DNA from 3 places in the Kitasatospora sp. NPDC024654 genome. Region 1 is predicted to be linked to each of the others. Evidence: riboswitches for the same ligand, from Rfam matches in the RefSeq annotation. Region 1 holds a riboswitch; each other region holds the start of a gene.
What was found. Region 1 has a riboswitch for cyclic di-AMP ahead of ACZ38L_RS12765 (transglycosylase family protein). Riboswitches for the same ligand answer to the same signal wherever they lie in the genome.
Positions count from the first base shown of each region.

Region 2: it holds a riboswitch for cyclic di-AMP, as region 1 does, so the genes downstream of both, ACZ38L_RS29150 (M23 family metallopeptidase) here and ACZ38L_RS12765 (transglycosylase family protein) in region 1, are expected to answer to the same signal.
Region 3: it holds a riboswitch for cyclic di-AMP, as region 1 does, so the genes downstream of both, ACZ38L_RS35705 (LysM peptidoglycan-binding domain-containing protein) here and ACZ38L_RS12765 (transglycosylase family protein) in region 1, are expected to answer to the same signal.

Region 1 covers NZ_JBVHLF010000016.1:50,613-55,851, reverse strand. The annotation lists gene ACZ38L_RS12780 (DUF501 domain-containing protein) at 1-470, opposite strand, end outside; gene ACZ38L_RS12775 (FtsB family cell division protein) at 485-925, opposite strand; gene eno (phosphopyruvate hydratase) at 1,032-2,321, opposite strand; gene ACZ38L_RS12765 (transglycosylase family protein) at 2,510-3,355, opposite strand; cyclic di-AMP (ydaO/yuaA leader) riboswitch at 3,361-3,524, opposite strand; gene ACZ38L_RS12760 (cytochrome P450 family protein) at 3,737-4,984, opposite strand; gene ACZ38L_RS12755 (SDR family NAD(P)-dependent oxidoreductase) at 5,130-5,239, shown strand, end outside.
Region 2 covers NZ_JBVHLF010000066.1:650-5,888, reverse strand. The annotation lists gene ACZ38L_RS29165 (hypothetical protein) at 1-160, opposite strand, end outside; gene ACZ38L_RS29160 (TetR/AcrR family transcriptional regulator) at 251-835, opposite strand; gene ACZ38L_RS29155 (alpha/beta fold hydrolase) at 835-1,686, opposite strand; cyclic di-AMP (ydaO/yuaA leader) riboswitch at 1,909-2,068, shown strand; gene ACZ38L_RS29150 (M23 family metallopeptidase) at 2,081-3,301, shown strand; gene ACZ38L_RS29145 (hypothetical protein) at 3,405-4,316, opposite strand; gene ACZ38L_RS29140 (GNAT family N-acetyltransferase) at 4,366-4,941, shown strand; gene ACZ38L_RS29135 (sensor domain-containing protein) at 5,006-5,239, shown strand, end outside.
Region 3 covers NZ_JBVHLF010000124.1:5,029-10,267, forward strand. The annotation lists gene ACZ38L_RS35700 (S53 family peptidase) at 1-50, shown strand, start outside; gene ACZ38L_RS35705 (LysM peptidoglycan-binding domain-containing protein) at 563-1,858, opposite strand; cyclic di-AMP (ydaO/yuaA leader) riboswitch at 1,871-2,032, opposite strand; gene ACZ38L_RS35710 (hypothetical protein) at 2,323-3,087, opposite strand; gene ACZ38L_RS35715 (RNA polymerase sigma factor) at 3,084-3,713, opposite strand; gene ACZ38L_RS35720 (SAM-dependent methyltransferase) at 4,074-4,886, shown strand; gene ACZ38L_RS35725 (alpha/beta fold hydrolase) at 4,905-5,239, opposite strand, start outside.

The sequences.
Region 1 (5,239 bases):
CACTCCGGCAGCATCGCCAACGCCTCGTCACCGAGCGGGTTGACCCCGGGCCCGGCGGCCAGCGCGTGGCCCACCAGGACGTGCAGGCACTTCACCCGGTCCGGCATCCCGCCGGCCGAGGGGAAGCCCTCCAGCACCTCGATGGCGTCCCGGCGGGCGATGTAGTCCTCGTGCGCCTTCTGGTACGCGGCGGCCAGCTCCGGGTCCTCGGCGAGCCGGGCGGTCTGCTCCTTCATCACACCGTCCGCCTCCAGGGTGCCGATCAGCGAGGCGGCCTTGGGGCAGGTCAGGTAGTACAGCGTGGGGAACGGGGTGCCGTCGGCCAGCCGGGGGGCGGTCTCGACGACGTCCGGGTTGCCGCACGGGCAGCGGTGCGCGACGGCGCGGGTGCCGCGCGGGACGCGGCCGAGCTGGGCCGCGACGGCGGCGAGGTCACGGTCGTCGACCGGCGGGGTGTTCTCAGTGGTCATGGCGGTGCGTCTTCTCACGGGGCGTGGGCGGGGGCGGGGGTTGCGGTGTCGGCCGCGTCGACGGAGTCCCAGAGGGTGGTGTACCAGGGCTTGGGCGCCTTGGCGGCCTGCGCCGAGACGGCCGCCGAGGACGGCTGGGCGGCCGCCGAGGGCTTCGGGTCGACCGAGACGAACGCGGTCTCCCCGGGGAGCGCGTAGTGCAGCCGCTCGCGGGCCTGGGCCTTCACGTACTCCGGGTCCTGCCAGCGGGCCCGCTCCTTGGTCAGCTGCTCGACCTGCTGCCGGGCCTGCTCGGCCGTGACCCGCTGGGCATTGATCTCGGAGCGCTGGGAGAGGAACTGGCGGGTGGGGTAGGCGAGGATCGCCACCAGCGCGCAGAGCACCAGGACGAGCACGGTGGCCCGGCTGGTGAAGCGCGGCCGCGCCGCCAGTCCCGGGATCTTCCAGCCTGCCATCGCTACCCCTCCGTTCGCACCGGTGCCCCGGCGTCCACCCTACGGGGTGAACGGCGGGGCACCGGACGGCGAACTACGGGCGTGTCAGCCCTCGAACTCGCTGTGCTTACTGGTCCGCGGAGCGGAACCGCGGGAAGGCGGCACGGCCGGCGTACTCGGCGGCGTCGTCGAGGATCTCCTCGATGCGCAGCAGCTGGTTGTACTTGGCGACGCGCTCCGAACGGGCCGGGGCACCGGTCTTGATCTGGCCGCAGTTGGTGGCGACCGCGAGGTCGGCGATGGTGACGTCCTCGGTCTCGCCGGAGCGGTGCGACATCATGCAGCGGTAGCCGTTGCGCTGGGCCAGCTCGACGGCGTCCAGGGTCTCGGTCAGCGAGCCGATCTGGTTCACCTTCACCAGCAGCGCGTTGGCGGTGCCGGTCGCGATGCCCTTGGCCAGGCGGGCCGGGTTGGTCACGAACAGGTCGTCACCGACCAGCTGCACCTTGGCGCCCAGCTCGTCGGTGAGGGCCTTCCAGCCCTCCCAGTCCGACTCGTCCAGCGGGTCCTCGATGGAGACCAGCGGGTAGTTGGCGACCAGGTCGGCGTAGTAGGCGCCGAGCTCGGCGGAGGAGAGCGCCTTGCCCTCGAACTGGTAGGCGCCGTCCTTGTAGAACTCGGAGGAGGCGACGTCCAGGGCGAGCGCGACGTCCTTGCCCGGGGTGTAGCCGGCCTTCTTGATGGCCTCGACGATCAGGTCGAGCGCCTCGCGGTTGCTGTCCAGGTTCGGCGCGAAGCCGCCCTCGTCGCCGAGGCCGGTGGAGAGACCGCGCTCCTTCAGCACGCCCTTGAGCGTGTGGTAGACCTCGACGCCCCAGCGGACGGCCTCGGAGAAGGACTCCGCGCCGATCGGGGCGATCATGAACTCCTGGATGTCGACGTTGGAGTCCGCGTGCGAGCCGCCGTTGAGGATGTTCATCATCGGGACCGGCAGGACGTGCGCGTTCGGGCCGCCCAGGTAGCGGAACAGCGGCAGGTCGCTGGCCTCGGAGGCGGCGTGCGCCACGGCGAGCGAGACGCCCAGGATGGCGTTGGCGCCGAGCGAGGACTTGTCGGGGGTGGCGTCCAGGTCCAGCATCGCCTGGTCGATCAGCCGCTGCTCGGTCGCGTCGTAGCCGACCAGCTCCGGGCCGATCTGCTCGATCACGGCGAGGACGGCCTTCTCGACACCCTTGCCGAAGTAGCGGTTCTTGTCGCCGTCGCGCAGCTCCAGGGCCTCGAAGGCACCGGTGGAGGCGCCGGACGGAACAGCGGCACGGCCGGTGCTGCCGTCGTCGAGGCCGACCTCGACCTCGACCGTGGGGTTGCCGCGGGAGTCGAGGATCTCGCGGGCTACGACGACATCAATGGACGGCACGAGGCATCTCCTATGCGGAAGCGGTCCGGGGGACGTGGAACGGGTCGTACGACCAGAGCCTAACCGCACCCACCGGTCCGGCCGCCCGGACCTGGCTCCCCGTCTCGGCGTGTGGCCGGACTACCGGTCGGTAGTTCACCCGAATGCGCGTGCGGGGCAACCTGATCGCCCCGCACGCGCCGCCCGGCTCAGCCGAGGTGCAGCACCTGACCGGGCATGATCAGGTCCGGGTCGCCGCCGATCGTGCCGTGGTTGCCGTCGTAGAGCGCCTGCCAGCCGCCCTGGAGGTGCTGGGCCTGGGCGATCATGGAGAGCGTGTCGCCGGGACGCACGGTGTAGTCGTGGCCCGAGCCGGTGCCCTGCGCGGCGGCGGGGGCGGCGGCCGGCGCCGCCGGGGCGGCCGGGGCCTGCGCGGACACGCCGGCGTACTGGTCGTAGACGCTCTGGTGGCTGGTCCAGTGCCAGCCACCGTCCTTCTGGTACCAGAAGACCTTGGCGGCCGGGTCCCAGCCGGCCTTGCCCTGGAAGACCGGGCCGCTCTGCTGCGGCTGGGCCTGCGGCGCCTGACCGTGCGACTGGGCCTGCGGCGCGGCCTTGGTGCGGGCGGCCGGCGCGGACGAGCCCGACGACGAGGTGTCGACCGCGGCGGGGGCGCCACCGGCGGTCAGGCCGGCCTTGACCGAGCAGACCGGCCAGGCGCCCGGTCCCTGGTCGGCCAGCACCTTCTCGGCGACGGAGATCTGCTGGGACCGGGTGGCCTGGTTGGCCTGCGGGGCGTACTGGGTGCCGCCGTACGCGGCCCAGGTGGAGGAGGTGAACTGCAGGCCGCCGTAGAACCCGTTGCCGGTGTTGATGCTCCAGTTGCCGGTGCTCTCGCAGTCCGCGACCTTGTCCCAGACCGATGCGGTGGCGGCGTGCGCGCCGGTCGCGGTGAGCAGCGGCATCGCCAGTCCGACCCCGGCCACGCCGGCTGCGGCGATGGCCTTCTCGGTATTGGTGCGACGACGATGACGGCCTGTTCCGGTGAGCAGCATGAAGGTTTCCCTCTCCGCACGCCTGCGAGGTGAGCTGTCGGGTTCGGACCGGGAGGTGGCCCGGCCGTCCGTCCGGATCGCTCCGGCGGGCGGCTTCACCCCTAGCCGTGGGGAACGGCGGAAATACCTGGGTCCCCCGCCCCTGCCCAGGGTGTGGTCGGTGTCCCGATGGCGCGGCGGGCAGGATTCGGCGTTCCGCGCACGGGGTCCGCAGCTGCGAACTCCACGGAGAGTAGACAGATGGGCAGACCAATCACAAGCTCATATCGCGTACATCACATGAAAATTACGGACCGTCATGGATCGCCTACCAACGACGGGCATATGTCCGCATTGATGGGCATTCATATTCGGTCGCACCAGGGCGAATCCGACACGCCGTCAGCCCTCGGCCGTGAACGCCACCGGGAGTTCCCGCAGGCCACGCATGATCAGTCCGCCGCGCCAACGCAACTCGGCCGGATCCGCCGAGAGCTGAATGTCCGGCAATCGGGTCAGCAGCGTGGCCAGCGCGATCTGCCCCTCCAGCCGGGCCAGCGGGGCGCCGATGCAGTAGTGGATCCCGTGACCGAAACCCAGGTGCGGGTTGTCCGTCCGGGCCAGGTCCAGGGTGTTCTCGGCGGCGAACCGCGCCGGGTCCCGGTCGGCCGCCGCGAGCACCACCAACACCGGGTCACCGGTCGCGATCCGCACCCCGCCGATGGTCAGCGGTTCGGTGGCGAACCGCCAGGTGGCCAGCTCCACCGGGCCGTCGTAGCGCAACAGCTCCTCGACGCCGGTGGTCAGCAGCCCCCGCTCACCGCGGGCGAGCGCGCCCTGCAGCAGCGCCCGCTGCTCCGGGTTGCGGAGCAGCGCGTAGGTGCCGTTGCCGATCAGGTTGACGGTGGTCTCGAAGCCGGCGAAGAGCAGGATGAAGGCCATCGCGGCGGCCTCGTTCTCGGTGAGGTGCTCGCCGTGGTCGCTGGCCCGGATCAGACCGGAGATCAGGTCGTCGCCCAGGTCGGCCCGCTTGCGGTGGATCAGCTCGGCCAGGTACGTCCGCATCCGCTTCACGGCACGGGCCACCCCGCCGCGCGGGCCGCCGCCGTGGCGGATCATCATCCCGGCCCAGTCCCGGAAGTCGTCCTGGTCCTCGGCCGGCACGCCGAGCAGGTCGCAGATCGCGTAGATGGGGAGCGGGAAGGCGAACTCGTGGATCAGGTCGGCCGAGCCGCGGGCGGCGAAGGAGTCGATCAGCCGGTCGGTCAGCTGCTGCACCCGGGGTTCGAAGGCGGCCACCCGACGCGGGGTGAAGGCCTTGGAGACCAGCCGACGCAGCCGGGTGTGGTCCGGCGGGTCGATGTTCAGCAGATGGGTCATCAGGTCGGCGCTGCGCTCGCCGGGGATGCCGACCCGCCCGGTGCGGTGGGCCTGCTCGCTGTGGTGCGCCGGGTTCTTGGAGAGTCGGCCGTCCGCCAGCGCCTGCCGGGCGTCCGCGTACCGGGTCACCAGCCAGGCATCCACCCCGCTGGGCAGGGTGGTCCGGTGCACGGGGGCGTGCGTTCGCAGCCAGGCGTACGCCGGATAGGGGTCGGCGGCGAACTCCCAGGTGAACAGGGGTGGCATGGGGGTCTCTGACGGCTCCAGCATGACCCGACGTTATCCGGTCCGATCAGGAGTGAGCCTGGTCACCTGACGGGTAATCCCTGTTGCGGAGGGTCGCGCCGTGCCTACGATCCTCGGATAGCCATAGGCGGACGCCAGTGCGGTGGCGTCCCCCCAAGGAGGAGCAGCCATGCGAGTAGCCGGGGCAGTGGTGGTCATCGCGGTACTCGACGGCGGCGACGGTGCGGGACTCGCCCGTCGGTTCGTCGCCGCCGGCGCCACCGGCCTGCTGATCGCCGA
Region 2 (5,239 bases), on a different contig from region 1:
TGCGGCGGACGGCGGTCCAGCCGGTGGGCTGTTCGGGGGCGGTGGCGTACCCGGTGGTGGAGCAGGCGTTGGTGGTGGGCGTCGAGCCGGCACGCGGGGCCGGGACGGCGCCGGCGTCGGTCGGACGGGCGGACTGGCGGGCGGTGCTCGGCTGCGTCATGGGCCCTGGTCCTCTGCGCGTGGCGGTCTCGGTGGGGGACGGTAGTCCCGTCGGATGAACACACCGTGAGGTGCCCGGTTGGTTCCCCTGCTAACCGATCTCGTCGCTGGGCCAGTTACGCAGGCCGCCGGTGAGCACGCCGACCAGCCGTCGCTGGGTGACCGCCAGGTCCTCCGCGAGCTGGAACCCGCCGCCGATGGTGAGCGAGGCGAAGCCGTGGGCGACCGCGCGGACCGTCCGAGCGGCGTGGATCGCCTCGGACCGCTCGATCCCGTAGTCGCGCAGCACCTCCAGGATCGTGCCGACCAGCCGGGCGGCGGCCTCGAGCAGCTCGTCGTCGGGCTGAGCCGGCGTGGCCTGGGGCAGCGCGGCGTAGCGGTGCGGGTGGTCGGTGGCGTAGCGGTGGTAGCCGCGCAGCAGGGCCTCGATGGCGGCGTCCTCGGTCCGGCCGGCGGTCTCCCGGGCGAGCAGGTCGGCCAGGTCGGAGGTGACCCGGACGGCGACCAGTCGGCGCAGTGCGCCCAGGCCGCCCGGCACGTGCTTGTAGAGGGACGGTGTGGCGACGCCCGCGCGGGCCGCCACACCGGCCAGGGTGAGCGCCTCCAGGCCCTCGTCGTCGATCAGCGCCAGGGCGTGGTCGACCACGGCGTCGGGGGTCAGTCCGACCCTGGGCATCAGGCCACCTCGCTGAGGAACGGGAGCAGGGCGTCGGCGGTGGCCTGCGGGAACTCCGCCATCGGGTAGTGGCCGGCGCCGTCGATCATCACCCTACGGGCCCGCTGCGCGCTGGCCGTCAGCGCGGCGACCTGCCGGTCGGCGACCAACTCCGGCTTCGGGAAGTCGGGGTCCTTGGCGCCCATCAGCACCAGGGCCGGGCATCGCACGTCCTGGGTCCAGCCGAGCGGCGAGGAGTCGCCGGTGACGTAGCCGCGGGTGGCCTGGCGCCGGCCGGGGGTACGCAGGGCGGTGACCATGCGGGCCCGGTAGGCGGCGAAGTCGGCGGGCTTGCGGGTGGGGTAGGCGTGGTTGAGGTACGTGCCCCAGGTGCTCGGGAGGTTCAGGACCAGCGAGCCGAGCAGCTTGGTGAGGACGCGCTGGAGGGCGCCCGGCGGCGGGACCTCGATGAAGGCGTCCACCAGGACGATCCCGGCGGCGCGGTGCGGCGCGGTGCCCGCCGCCCTGACCACGGTGGCGCCGGTGTAGGAGTTGCCGACCAGGGTCGCGCGGTCGAGGTCCAGGTGGTCGAGCAGCGCGAGCAGGTCGGTGGCGAGGGCGGCGGGGGAGTAGTCGTCCCAGGCGATGGAGGAGTCGCCGAAGCCGCGCAGGTCCATGGTGATCACTCGGTGGCCGGCCGCGGTGAGCAGCGGGCGCAGGTGACGGTAGACGGTGCGGGAGTCGAGCATGCCGGGAAGGAGCACCACCGGTCTGCCGGAGCCGCGGGTGTCGTCGAAGGCCACGGTGCCGCCGGGGACGTCGAGGTACTGGGTCCGCGGGGTGAGGGCGTCGGTGCTGGAGTCGGTGGACATGGCGGCCTTCCTGGCTGTCGAGGTGGCTGCTGACAGCCACAAAGCTAAGGCTAATAGCCTTAGCTGTCAACGCTCTGTGGCCCGATCGCGAGGCTCGTATCTACGCGCGCTCGGGGCCTCAGGAGGCCGCGCGGGCCTCAGGGGAGCGGCTTGGAATCACGGGCTTCTGGGATTAACGTTTGATAACGCAGCGCGGTCGGCAACGCCGTACCCGAACGGCACCGTGCGCCGTCGCCCAATCCGCGACCCAGCCCGAGGGCGGGGTCGCAGAGCCGGGGAACCACCGTTCCTTGGGGTGAATCGGACCGGCCCCGGCCGGACCGTAGGAGACCTTCCTGCTCCGAACCCGTCAGCTAACCCGGTAGGCGCGAAGGAAGGAAAGGAGCGCGCCCCCGTGGCGTCGACGCACACCCCGGAGAGTCGCACCCAGGCCGGAGGTACTCAGCTGCTCGACTTTCCGGACGGGACAGGGCTGCAGGACGGAACGGAGCCGGCGCCCTTCGGGCCCGAGCAGTCGACCGTGGGCGAGGAGGCCGCGCGGCACCGGTTGCCCCGGCAGAGCCGTAGCGGCGCGCCGGTGCTCGGCGTGACGGCGATGGCCGCCGCCCTTGGGGCCACCGGGTTCTCCGCCAGCGCCGCCGCTGCCGCCACTCCCGGGCCGGCCGCACCCGCTCCGACCACACTTGCCGCGCCCGAGCAGCCCGCACAGCCCGCGCACGCCGTCGACGTCGACCAGGTGGCCGACCACGCCGCCGACCCCGGACTGGCGCTGGCCGCCCGGATCCAGCAGCAGGCCGACACCCGGCGCACCGCGGCCGAGGAGGCGGCCCGGGTCGAGGCCGCCCGGGAGGCCGCGGCCAAGCGGGAGGCGCAGGCGCGCGCCGAGGCGCGGGCCCAGGCCGAGGCGCAGGCGCGTGCTGAGGCGCAGGCGCGTGCTGAGGCGCAGGCCCGGGCCGAGGCGGAGGCGGAGGCCGCGCGGCAGGCGGCGGCGCAGGCCGCTGAGGCCGCTCAGGCCGAGGAGGCCGCGCGGGCGGCGGCGGTACGGGCCGCCACGGCGCAGGTCGCGGAGGAGCAGGGGCGGGCTGTCGCCGGGACTGCCGCGGTCGCGGTCGTCGGACCCATGGCCGTCGGAGGTGCGTCCGGCGAGGGCGTCACCGACCAGGCCGGGGCGTCGCCGGTCGTCGGCCCGTTCGCGCTGCCGATCGCCTCGTCGTACGCGCTCGGACCCGGCTACGGCCAGCCGGGCGGGCACTGGGCGCACCTGCAGACAGGTGTCGACTTCGCCGCCCCCGCCGGTAGCGCGGTGGCCGCGGTCGCCGGTGGGACCGTCAGTTCGGCCGGCTGGTCCGGCTCCGACGGCTACCGGGTGGTGCAGACGCTGTCCGACGGCACCGAACTCTGGTACTGCCACCTCTCCGCGATCACCGTCCCGGCTGGCCCGGTCGCCGCGGGCACCGTGCTCGGCAAGGTCGGCGCCACCGGCAACGTCAGCATGACCGCCAACGCCGCCGTCGGTGGCGTCAGCGGTCCGCGGCTGCGGCTGGAGGTCCGCCCCGGCGGCGGTGCCCCGGTCGACGCGTTGGGCTGGCTGCGCGGGCACGGGCTGAACCCGTAGCCGGTTGGTGGCGAGTGACGGGTGACAGTTGACGGAGGCCGTCAGCCCGGGTTTGGGCTGACGACTGACCACGACTGTCAGCGCTCACCCCGCACCCGGCCCCTCACTCGTCGCCCGGAAAGGTCCAGTCGCCCTCCGGCAGCGGGAGGTCGACCAGGCCGCGTTGCAGCAGGTAGCCGTCGACCTCGGCCGCGCCCGGTTCGGGGGCGAGGTCCTGGTACTCCGTCAGCAGCAGCTCGGGCAGCCCGGGGACCGTCCACTCGCCGCACAGCCGCAACGCCTCCGCCTGGACCGCCGCCTCGAAGGCCGGGTAGTCGCCGGCCAGCTCCTCCGGCATCGGGTGGCCCAGCGCCGTCAGTCCGGCCAGGTTCCGGTAGCTGCGCTCCATCAACTGCCGTTCCAGCAGCAGCCGGGCCCCGTCGGTGGCCATCCCGATCCCGAGCAGCACCCCCGGCTCCCAACCGTCCACGCCCTCCGGCTGGTCCAGCCCGTCCAGCGCGGCGAAGACCTCGATCCGCTGCTCCTCCGGCAGCTCGCGGAAGGCGTCCAGCCAGCTCCGGACCGCGGCGAGGTCGGTGGTGTCCACCCCGTCCGCGCGCAGCAGCAGCGCGTAGAGCCGTGGCCAGGTCACCAGGTGCGGTCGCCGCAGCAGCCCGGCGAGCAGCTCACCCTGCCACTCGGCCTCCTCGTGCAGCCGTTGCTGCCGCTTGGCGTTCAGCCGCCGGGCGGCCCGCTGATGGTCCACCAGCAGCCGCACCGCGGCGCCGTACGCGAGCGGCGACTCGTCGTCCGCGGGCTGCACGTAGAGGTGGATCCGTTCGTACAGCAGCTCCTGCACCAGGCCGGAGCTCAGCTCGGGGAACCCGTCGTGCATCCGGGCGCCGGCCAGTTCCAGCAGCGTCAACACCGTGCCGACCGCGCGCTCGGACACCGGCTCCCGTCCCGCGTCGGCGGCCCAGCTGAGCAGCGCGGCGCTGTGCGGACGGGGTGTGAGCTGCAGGTCTTCGACGTTCATCCCCGTACGGTAACCGCCTCCCGAGTGCGCCGGCGCTAGCGTACGCACCATGGACCCCGTACAGCTCACCGGACCACGGCTCACCATCCGCGAATTCCACCACGTGCCGCGCGACATCGACGCGCTGCACGCGATCTTCGGCGACCCCGAGACGGCCCGCTACCTCCCGTTCGAGCCACGGGACCGGGAGGACTGCGCCGACCAGGTCGCGCTGTACCTGGAGGAGGCGGAGCGCGACCCGCGCACGGTCTACCGGCTCGCCGTCACCGTCACCGCCGAGGGCGAGGACGCGGTGCCGATCGGCAACGCGGTGCTCGGCATCGAGGGAGCGGAGAGCCAGCGGGCGGCGTTCATCGGCTACGCGCTGCGCCGGGACACCTGGGGCTTCGGCTACGCCACCGAGATCGCCCGGCTGCTCTGCGGCTTCGGCTTCGGCACCCTCGGCCTGCACCGGCTGGCCGCCCGGCTGGACCCGGAGAACCTCGCCTCGGCCCGGGTGCTGCGCAAGGTCGGTTTCCAGCCGGAGGGCCGGATCCGGCACGACCTGTTCCTGCGCGGCCGCTGGTACGACGCGCTCCAGTACTCGCTGCTGGAGGACGAGTGGCGGGACCGGCCGGGGGGTTAACCCCACCTCCGGTTCGCCGGGAGGCCGGATCCCGCCGAGCGCTCCCGGCGGGCAGGCTGAAGGTATGACGAACCTCCAGGACCTCCAGGACCTCCAGGACCTCCAGGACTTCCAGGGCACCAAGGGCTTCCAGGACCTCCAGGACCCCCACGGCACCCAGGACGGCCAGGACCTCGGACACCACGGCACCGACCGCTACCAGCGCGCCGAGCAGCCGTACTTCTGGCGCGCACCCTTCGCCGGGCAGACCTACCGCGAGTTCGGGTTCGTCCTGGGCTCGCTGGTCACCGCGACCGCG
Region 3 (5,239 bases), on a different contig from region 1:
GCCCGACCGGCCTGGGCACCCCGGACGGACTGGCCGCCTTCACGGGCTGACGGCCGTCCCGGGGACGGGGTGACGCGTGGGCCGTCGTGGTCGGACGGCGGCCCGCGCGTCACCATCCCCGCCGTCGTCCGCGCGGTTCGCGGGGGCCGCGCGGACGACGGCGATCCCGCCCGGGCACGGGGGCCGGGCGGGATCACCATCTGCCGCGGGCCGGGCCGGCTCCCGATCGGCGGGCCGGGCCCGGTGGTTGGGATGCCGCAGACCCCGGCCTGATCGCCGACCGGGCGCACGGGAACCGCGCTGCGGGAGCGATCGGGTTCGGACGGGTCCAAGGCGCGGTACGCCCGATCGTGTGACCACCACCTGCCGGCACGGCCTCACCCTCGTGGCCGGGGGCCCGGCGCAGCCGCGGTGCCCGCTTCCCCCTGCCCAGCCGACCGCACCCCCCATCGTGGCCGGAGGCCGCGGTCGCCACACTCCTCCCGCCCCGGCGGATTCCCCCGCCCCGCGGCACGTGCTCGCGCCCACCGGGGCGGCGGGCGCGAGCACGGGTGAACCGGAGTCAGGGGAGCTGGAGCTGCTGGCCCGGGTGGATCAGGTCGGGGTTGGTGCCGACGGTCGAGGCGTTGTCCTGGTAGAGGCCGTTCCAGCCGGGCAACTGGTGGGACTGGGCGATCCCGGAGAGGGTGTCGCCGGTGGCCACGGTGTAGGTGCCGGCCGGGGCCGTGCTGCTGGTCGGCGCGGGGGCCGGGGTGGTGGTGGCGGACGGTGCGGGGGAGGTGGGAGTGGCCGGGGCGGCCGTGGTGCCCGTGCCAGCGCCCGTGCTCGTGCCGGTGGCCGGGGCGGCGGGTGCCGCCGGGGTGGTCGGTGCCGCCGGCGTGACCGGGGTCGTCGTGGGCGTCGTGCCGGTCGAGGGCGTGTCCGTGGTGCTGCCCGAGCTGCCCGGCGTGGCCGGCGTGCCGGGCGCGGCCGTGCCCGTGGTGCCCGTGGTGCCCGTGGTGCCCGTGGTGCCGCCGGACGTCGGGGTGGTGGGCGTCGTCGGCGTGACCGGGGTCGCCGTGCCCGTCGTGCCGGTGGTCCCCGTGGTGCCCGGCGTACCCGGCGTACCCGGCGTGCCCGGCGTGCCCGGCGTGCCCGGGGCGGGCGACGTCGTCGGAGCGGTGGGCGTGGCCGTGGTGCCCGTCGTGGTGGGTGTGGCCGGAGCCGCAGGCGTGACCGGCGTGGTGGGCGTGACGGTCGTGCTCCCGCCCGCGCTCGGCTGCGCGGTCGCCGCCGCCCCCGTGTGCTCGAGGTAGACGGACTGCTGGTTCGTCCAGTACCAGACGCCCCCGGACTGGTACCAGTACACGCCGTCGTACCCGTCCCACCCGCCGTGGCCCGGGAAGGTCGGGTCGTCGGGACCCGCCAGCACCGTGCTGCCACCGGCCGGTGCCGGAGTCGCCGGAACGGGCTGGCTGGTGTTGAGCACCGGCGCCGGCCCGTCGCTGCTCAGGCCGGCGGAGTCGGAGCAGTTCGGCCAGGCGCCCGGCCCCTGGTTGGCCAGCACTTTCTCGGCGATGGCGATCTGCTGGTCGGGGGTGGCGTGGTCGGGCTCGGCGGCGTACTTGTCGCCGCCGTACGCGACCCAGGTCCGCTGGGTGAGCTGTAGGCCTCCGTAGAGCCCGTTCCCGGTGTCGGCGGTCCAGTTCCCGGCGGTCTCGCACTGGGCGACCGCGTTCCAGGTGCTGACCGGGGCGGCGTGCGCGCTGGTCGCGGTGAGCAGCGGCAGCGCTATGCCCGCGCCCGCCACGCCGGCGGCGACCACGGCGCGGTCGGCCTGGGTGGGGCGACGGTGACGGCCGGAACCGGAAAACACCATGATGTCCCTCTGTGTCCCTCTCCGCACGCCTGCGAGGTGAGCTGTCGGGTTCGGGCCGGGAGGTGGCCCGGCCGCCCGCCGGAGGCCCCGGCGCGCGGCTTCACCCCTAGCCGTGGGGACGGCACCAAACCTGGGTCCCCCACCCCTGCCCATGGGTGGTCGGCTTCCCTCCCGCGGCGGGCAGGGCTCGGCGTACCGCGGTCGGGAGTCCGCAGCGGCGGACTGCTGGGAGACTAGAGGGATCATCAGCTTGATAACAAGCCAGCATCGTGCGCATCACACAAAAATCACGTCATGCGATTGGAGAGTGACGCCCCGCCGATCGGCGGTCGGTTCACGGACCGGCCTGATCTGGCACGGTGAGGCGGGCGCCGGTGTTCCGCAACGGTGGCTGAACCCACCCGGAACAACAGTCGAACAAATTCGTGTCCGCCTCACCAGGCCGAGGCGCTCCCGGGCAGGCCTCAGCACGTCGACGCCAGATCGCCGACCAGGGTGTCGGAGGGCTGCGGGATCTCCCCGAAGTCGTCGTCGTTCGCCGTGACCACCAGCCGGTTGATCACCGCCTCCAGCCGGATGGGCAGCCGCGGCAGCAGCCCCTGGTGGCAGCGGGCCAGGATGTCGCGTCGCACCTCCTCCGGCAGCAGCGGGACGCTCCCGCGCACCGCCGCCGCGGCCAGCCCCCGCTTCGGCCGCGGCAGCGGATGGCCGGCCAGCCGGTCCGCCTGGGCACGCCAGTAGGCGGCGTCCCGGGGCTCGCCGAGCAGCAGGTGGTAGAGGTGCAGGCAGTACGCGGCGGTCTGGCTGCCGCCGCCCGCCGCGAACTGCCACCAGAACTGCGCCGCGTCCGTCCGGTCGGTCAGGTAGAGCAGCCCGGCGAAGACCAGCGCCCCCTCGGGGTGGATCCGGGCGGAGTTGACCAGCAGGTCGAGGCTGTGCGCGGCCTGCGGGGCGTTCAGCACCAGCGCGGTGACCAGGGCGAGTTCGTGGGCCGCCTGCTCGTGCTCGGACGGCAGCCGGACGGGCGCCGCGCTGATCCGGTCCGGCTCGTGCGCCGGCAGCCGGGACGCGCCGCTGAAGACGACCACCGGCGGCTCGGCCCCGGCGCCGGACCGCCCGTCGTGCGCCGGCCCGCTGGTCGGCGCACGGAACCGGCCCGCAGTGCCGTTCCGGCGGTCGTGCGGGCGGGGGCGGGACGGCAGGCCGTGCTGGTGCTCCCCGGCGGTCATGGCGCTCCTTGCGAGTCGGCCGGTTCGGGCAGGTCGAGGGCCCGGGCGAGGTTGCGGTGGGCGTGCCGCAGGTGGGAGCGCACGGTCGCGGCCGGCCGGCCGAGGTACTGTGCGATCTCCTCCTCGTCCATGTCCAGCACGTACCTGAGGACGATGACATCGTGCTGGCGCTCCGGCAGGCCCAGGATCGCGGTGTGGAGGCCGCGTCCCTCGGGGAGTTCGCGCCGGCCGTCCCCGGGGCGGCCGGCGCGAAGGCGCCGGACCACGGTGTCGAGCACCGCGCTCTCCAGCAGGGCCGGTTGCCGCCGCCCGGTGTGCAGCATCCAGGCCGCGACGTGCTCCTTGAGCAGCCGCCAGGCGTAGGTGGCGGGGATCTCCTGGCGGAGCGCCAGCGCCCAGCGTTGCCGTAGGTGGGCCTTCATCCCGGCGACCACCAGGGCGGCGTCCTGGTCGCCGCCGACCTGGGTCAGCGCGAACCCGTGCCAGGCGCGCTCGTGGGTCTCGCAGAACGCCTGGAGTGTGAGGAGCAGCCGGCCGTCCGCCGGCGTCGCCTCGCCGCCCTCGGTCACGGCCCGCCCTCCCCGGTGCCCACCGGGTTGCGGCGGCACGCCCCTGTCGATCGTCATTCGGCCCTCCAGGACCGGCGGCCGTGGTCCACGGCCGGTCGTCCGCCGGGGACCGGAGCGACCCCCTCGGGAACATCACAGCGCATCGGGCGGCCCGTGACGCAAGAAGATCGGCACAACGGTTACTAGCTGTCATGCTGTGATGGAAAGACTATCTGACGTATGGTCATATGCCACCGTCACCGCACATTTTGGCCGGAGCCGTGATCGATCGGGTCCGCGCCCCGGGTGACGCGGGAAGGCGCGTGGGAAACCGCGAACCGGGTCGGGCCGATGTGCGCCATGGCATACCCTGGCGGGCGGATTCCGGAACGCCCGCCGCGCGGACGGGTCCGCGTTCGGAGCAGGGGGAGAGAGCGGATGCCGACGGACTACAACGAGGTCAACCTGGAACTGCACCGGGCGCATTCCGCCCGGATGTACGACTACTACCTGGGTGGCACCACCAACTTCGCCGCCGACCGGGAGGCGGTCGGCAAGGTGATGGCGGTCTTTCCGTGGGCGGAGACCGCGGCCCGGGCCAACCGGGCGTTCATGCACCGGTCCACCCGGCTGCTCGCCGGCGCCGGGCTGCGCCAGTTCCTCGACATCGGCACGGGCATCCCCACCTCGCCCAACCTGCACGAAGTCGCCCAGCGGACCCGGCCCGACGCCCGGGTCGTCTACGTCGACAACGATCCGATCGTGCTCGCCCACGCCAAGGCGCTGCTGCACAGCACCGAGCAGGGCCGCACCGCCTACGTCCAGGCCGACGTCACCGACCCGGCCGTGATCCTGGCCTCGCCCGAGCTGCGCGCCACCATCGACCTGGCCGAGCCGGTCGCGCTGAGCCTCAATGCGCTGCTGCACTTCGTCCCGGACGATCTCGATGCCTACCGGATCGTGGAGCAGCTCAAGGGAGCGCTCGCGCCCGGTAGCGTGCTGGTGATGAGCCACGGCAGCCCGGACTTCGCGCCGGAGGAGGCGGCGCGCATCTCCCAGGTGTACGCCAACGCCGGTACCCGGATACAGATGCGGACCAAGGAGGAGTTCGCTCGCTTCTTCACCGGCTGGGAGCTGCTCGAACCGGGCGTCGCCCCCACCCACCGCTGGCGATCGGACGACGAGCGGGGCGCGGGGACGGTCTCCGACGCGCGGGTCTGCGCGTACGCGGCGGTGGCCCGCAAGCCCTGACCGTTCGCACGGCTGCCGCTACGGCAGGAACCGTTCGACCTCGTCGAGCGCCCGCTCGCGCTGGCCGAGCAGGAAGAACAGGTGGCCGCCGGGAAAGAGCCGGAGCCGCGAGCCCGGGACGCCCTGGTGGAGCCGCTCGGCGAGGCCGACCGGGATCGAGCGGTCCCGCCGCCCGTGCAGGATCAGGGTGGGCGCCCGGAGCAGGTGCAGCCGGTCGGCGGCGTCGTAGCCGATGCTCGCGGCGAGCTGCCGTCCGAACGCGGCGGTCGACTGCGGGTGGTGCCGGCGGATCACCCCGAGCCGCTTCAGGACGCCCGCCAGCCGCATCGGCGCGGAGACGGTCAGCCGGCCGC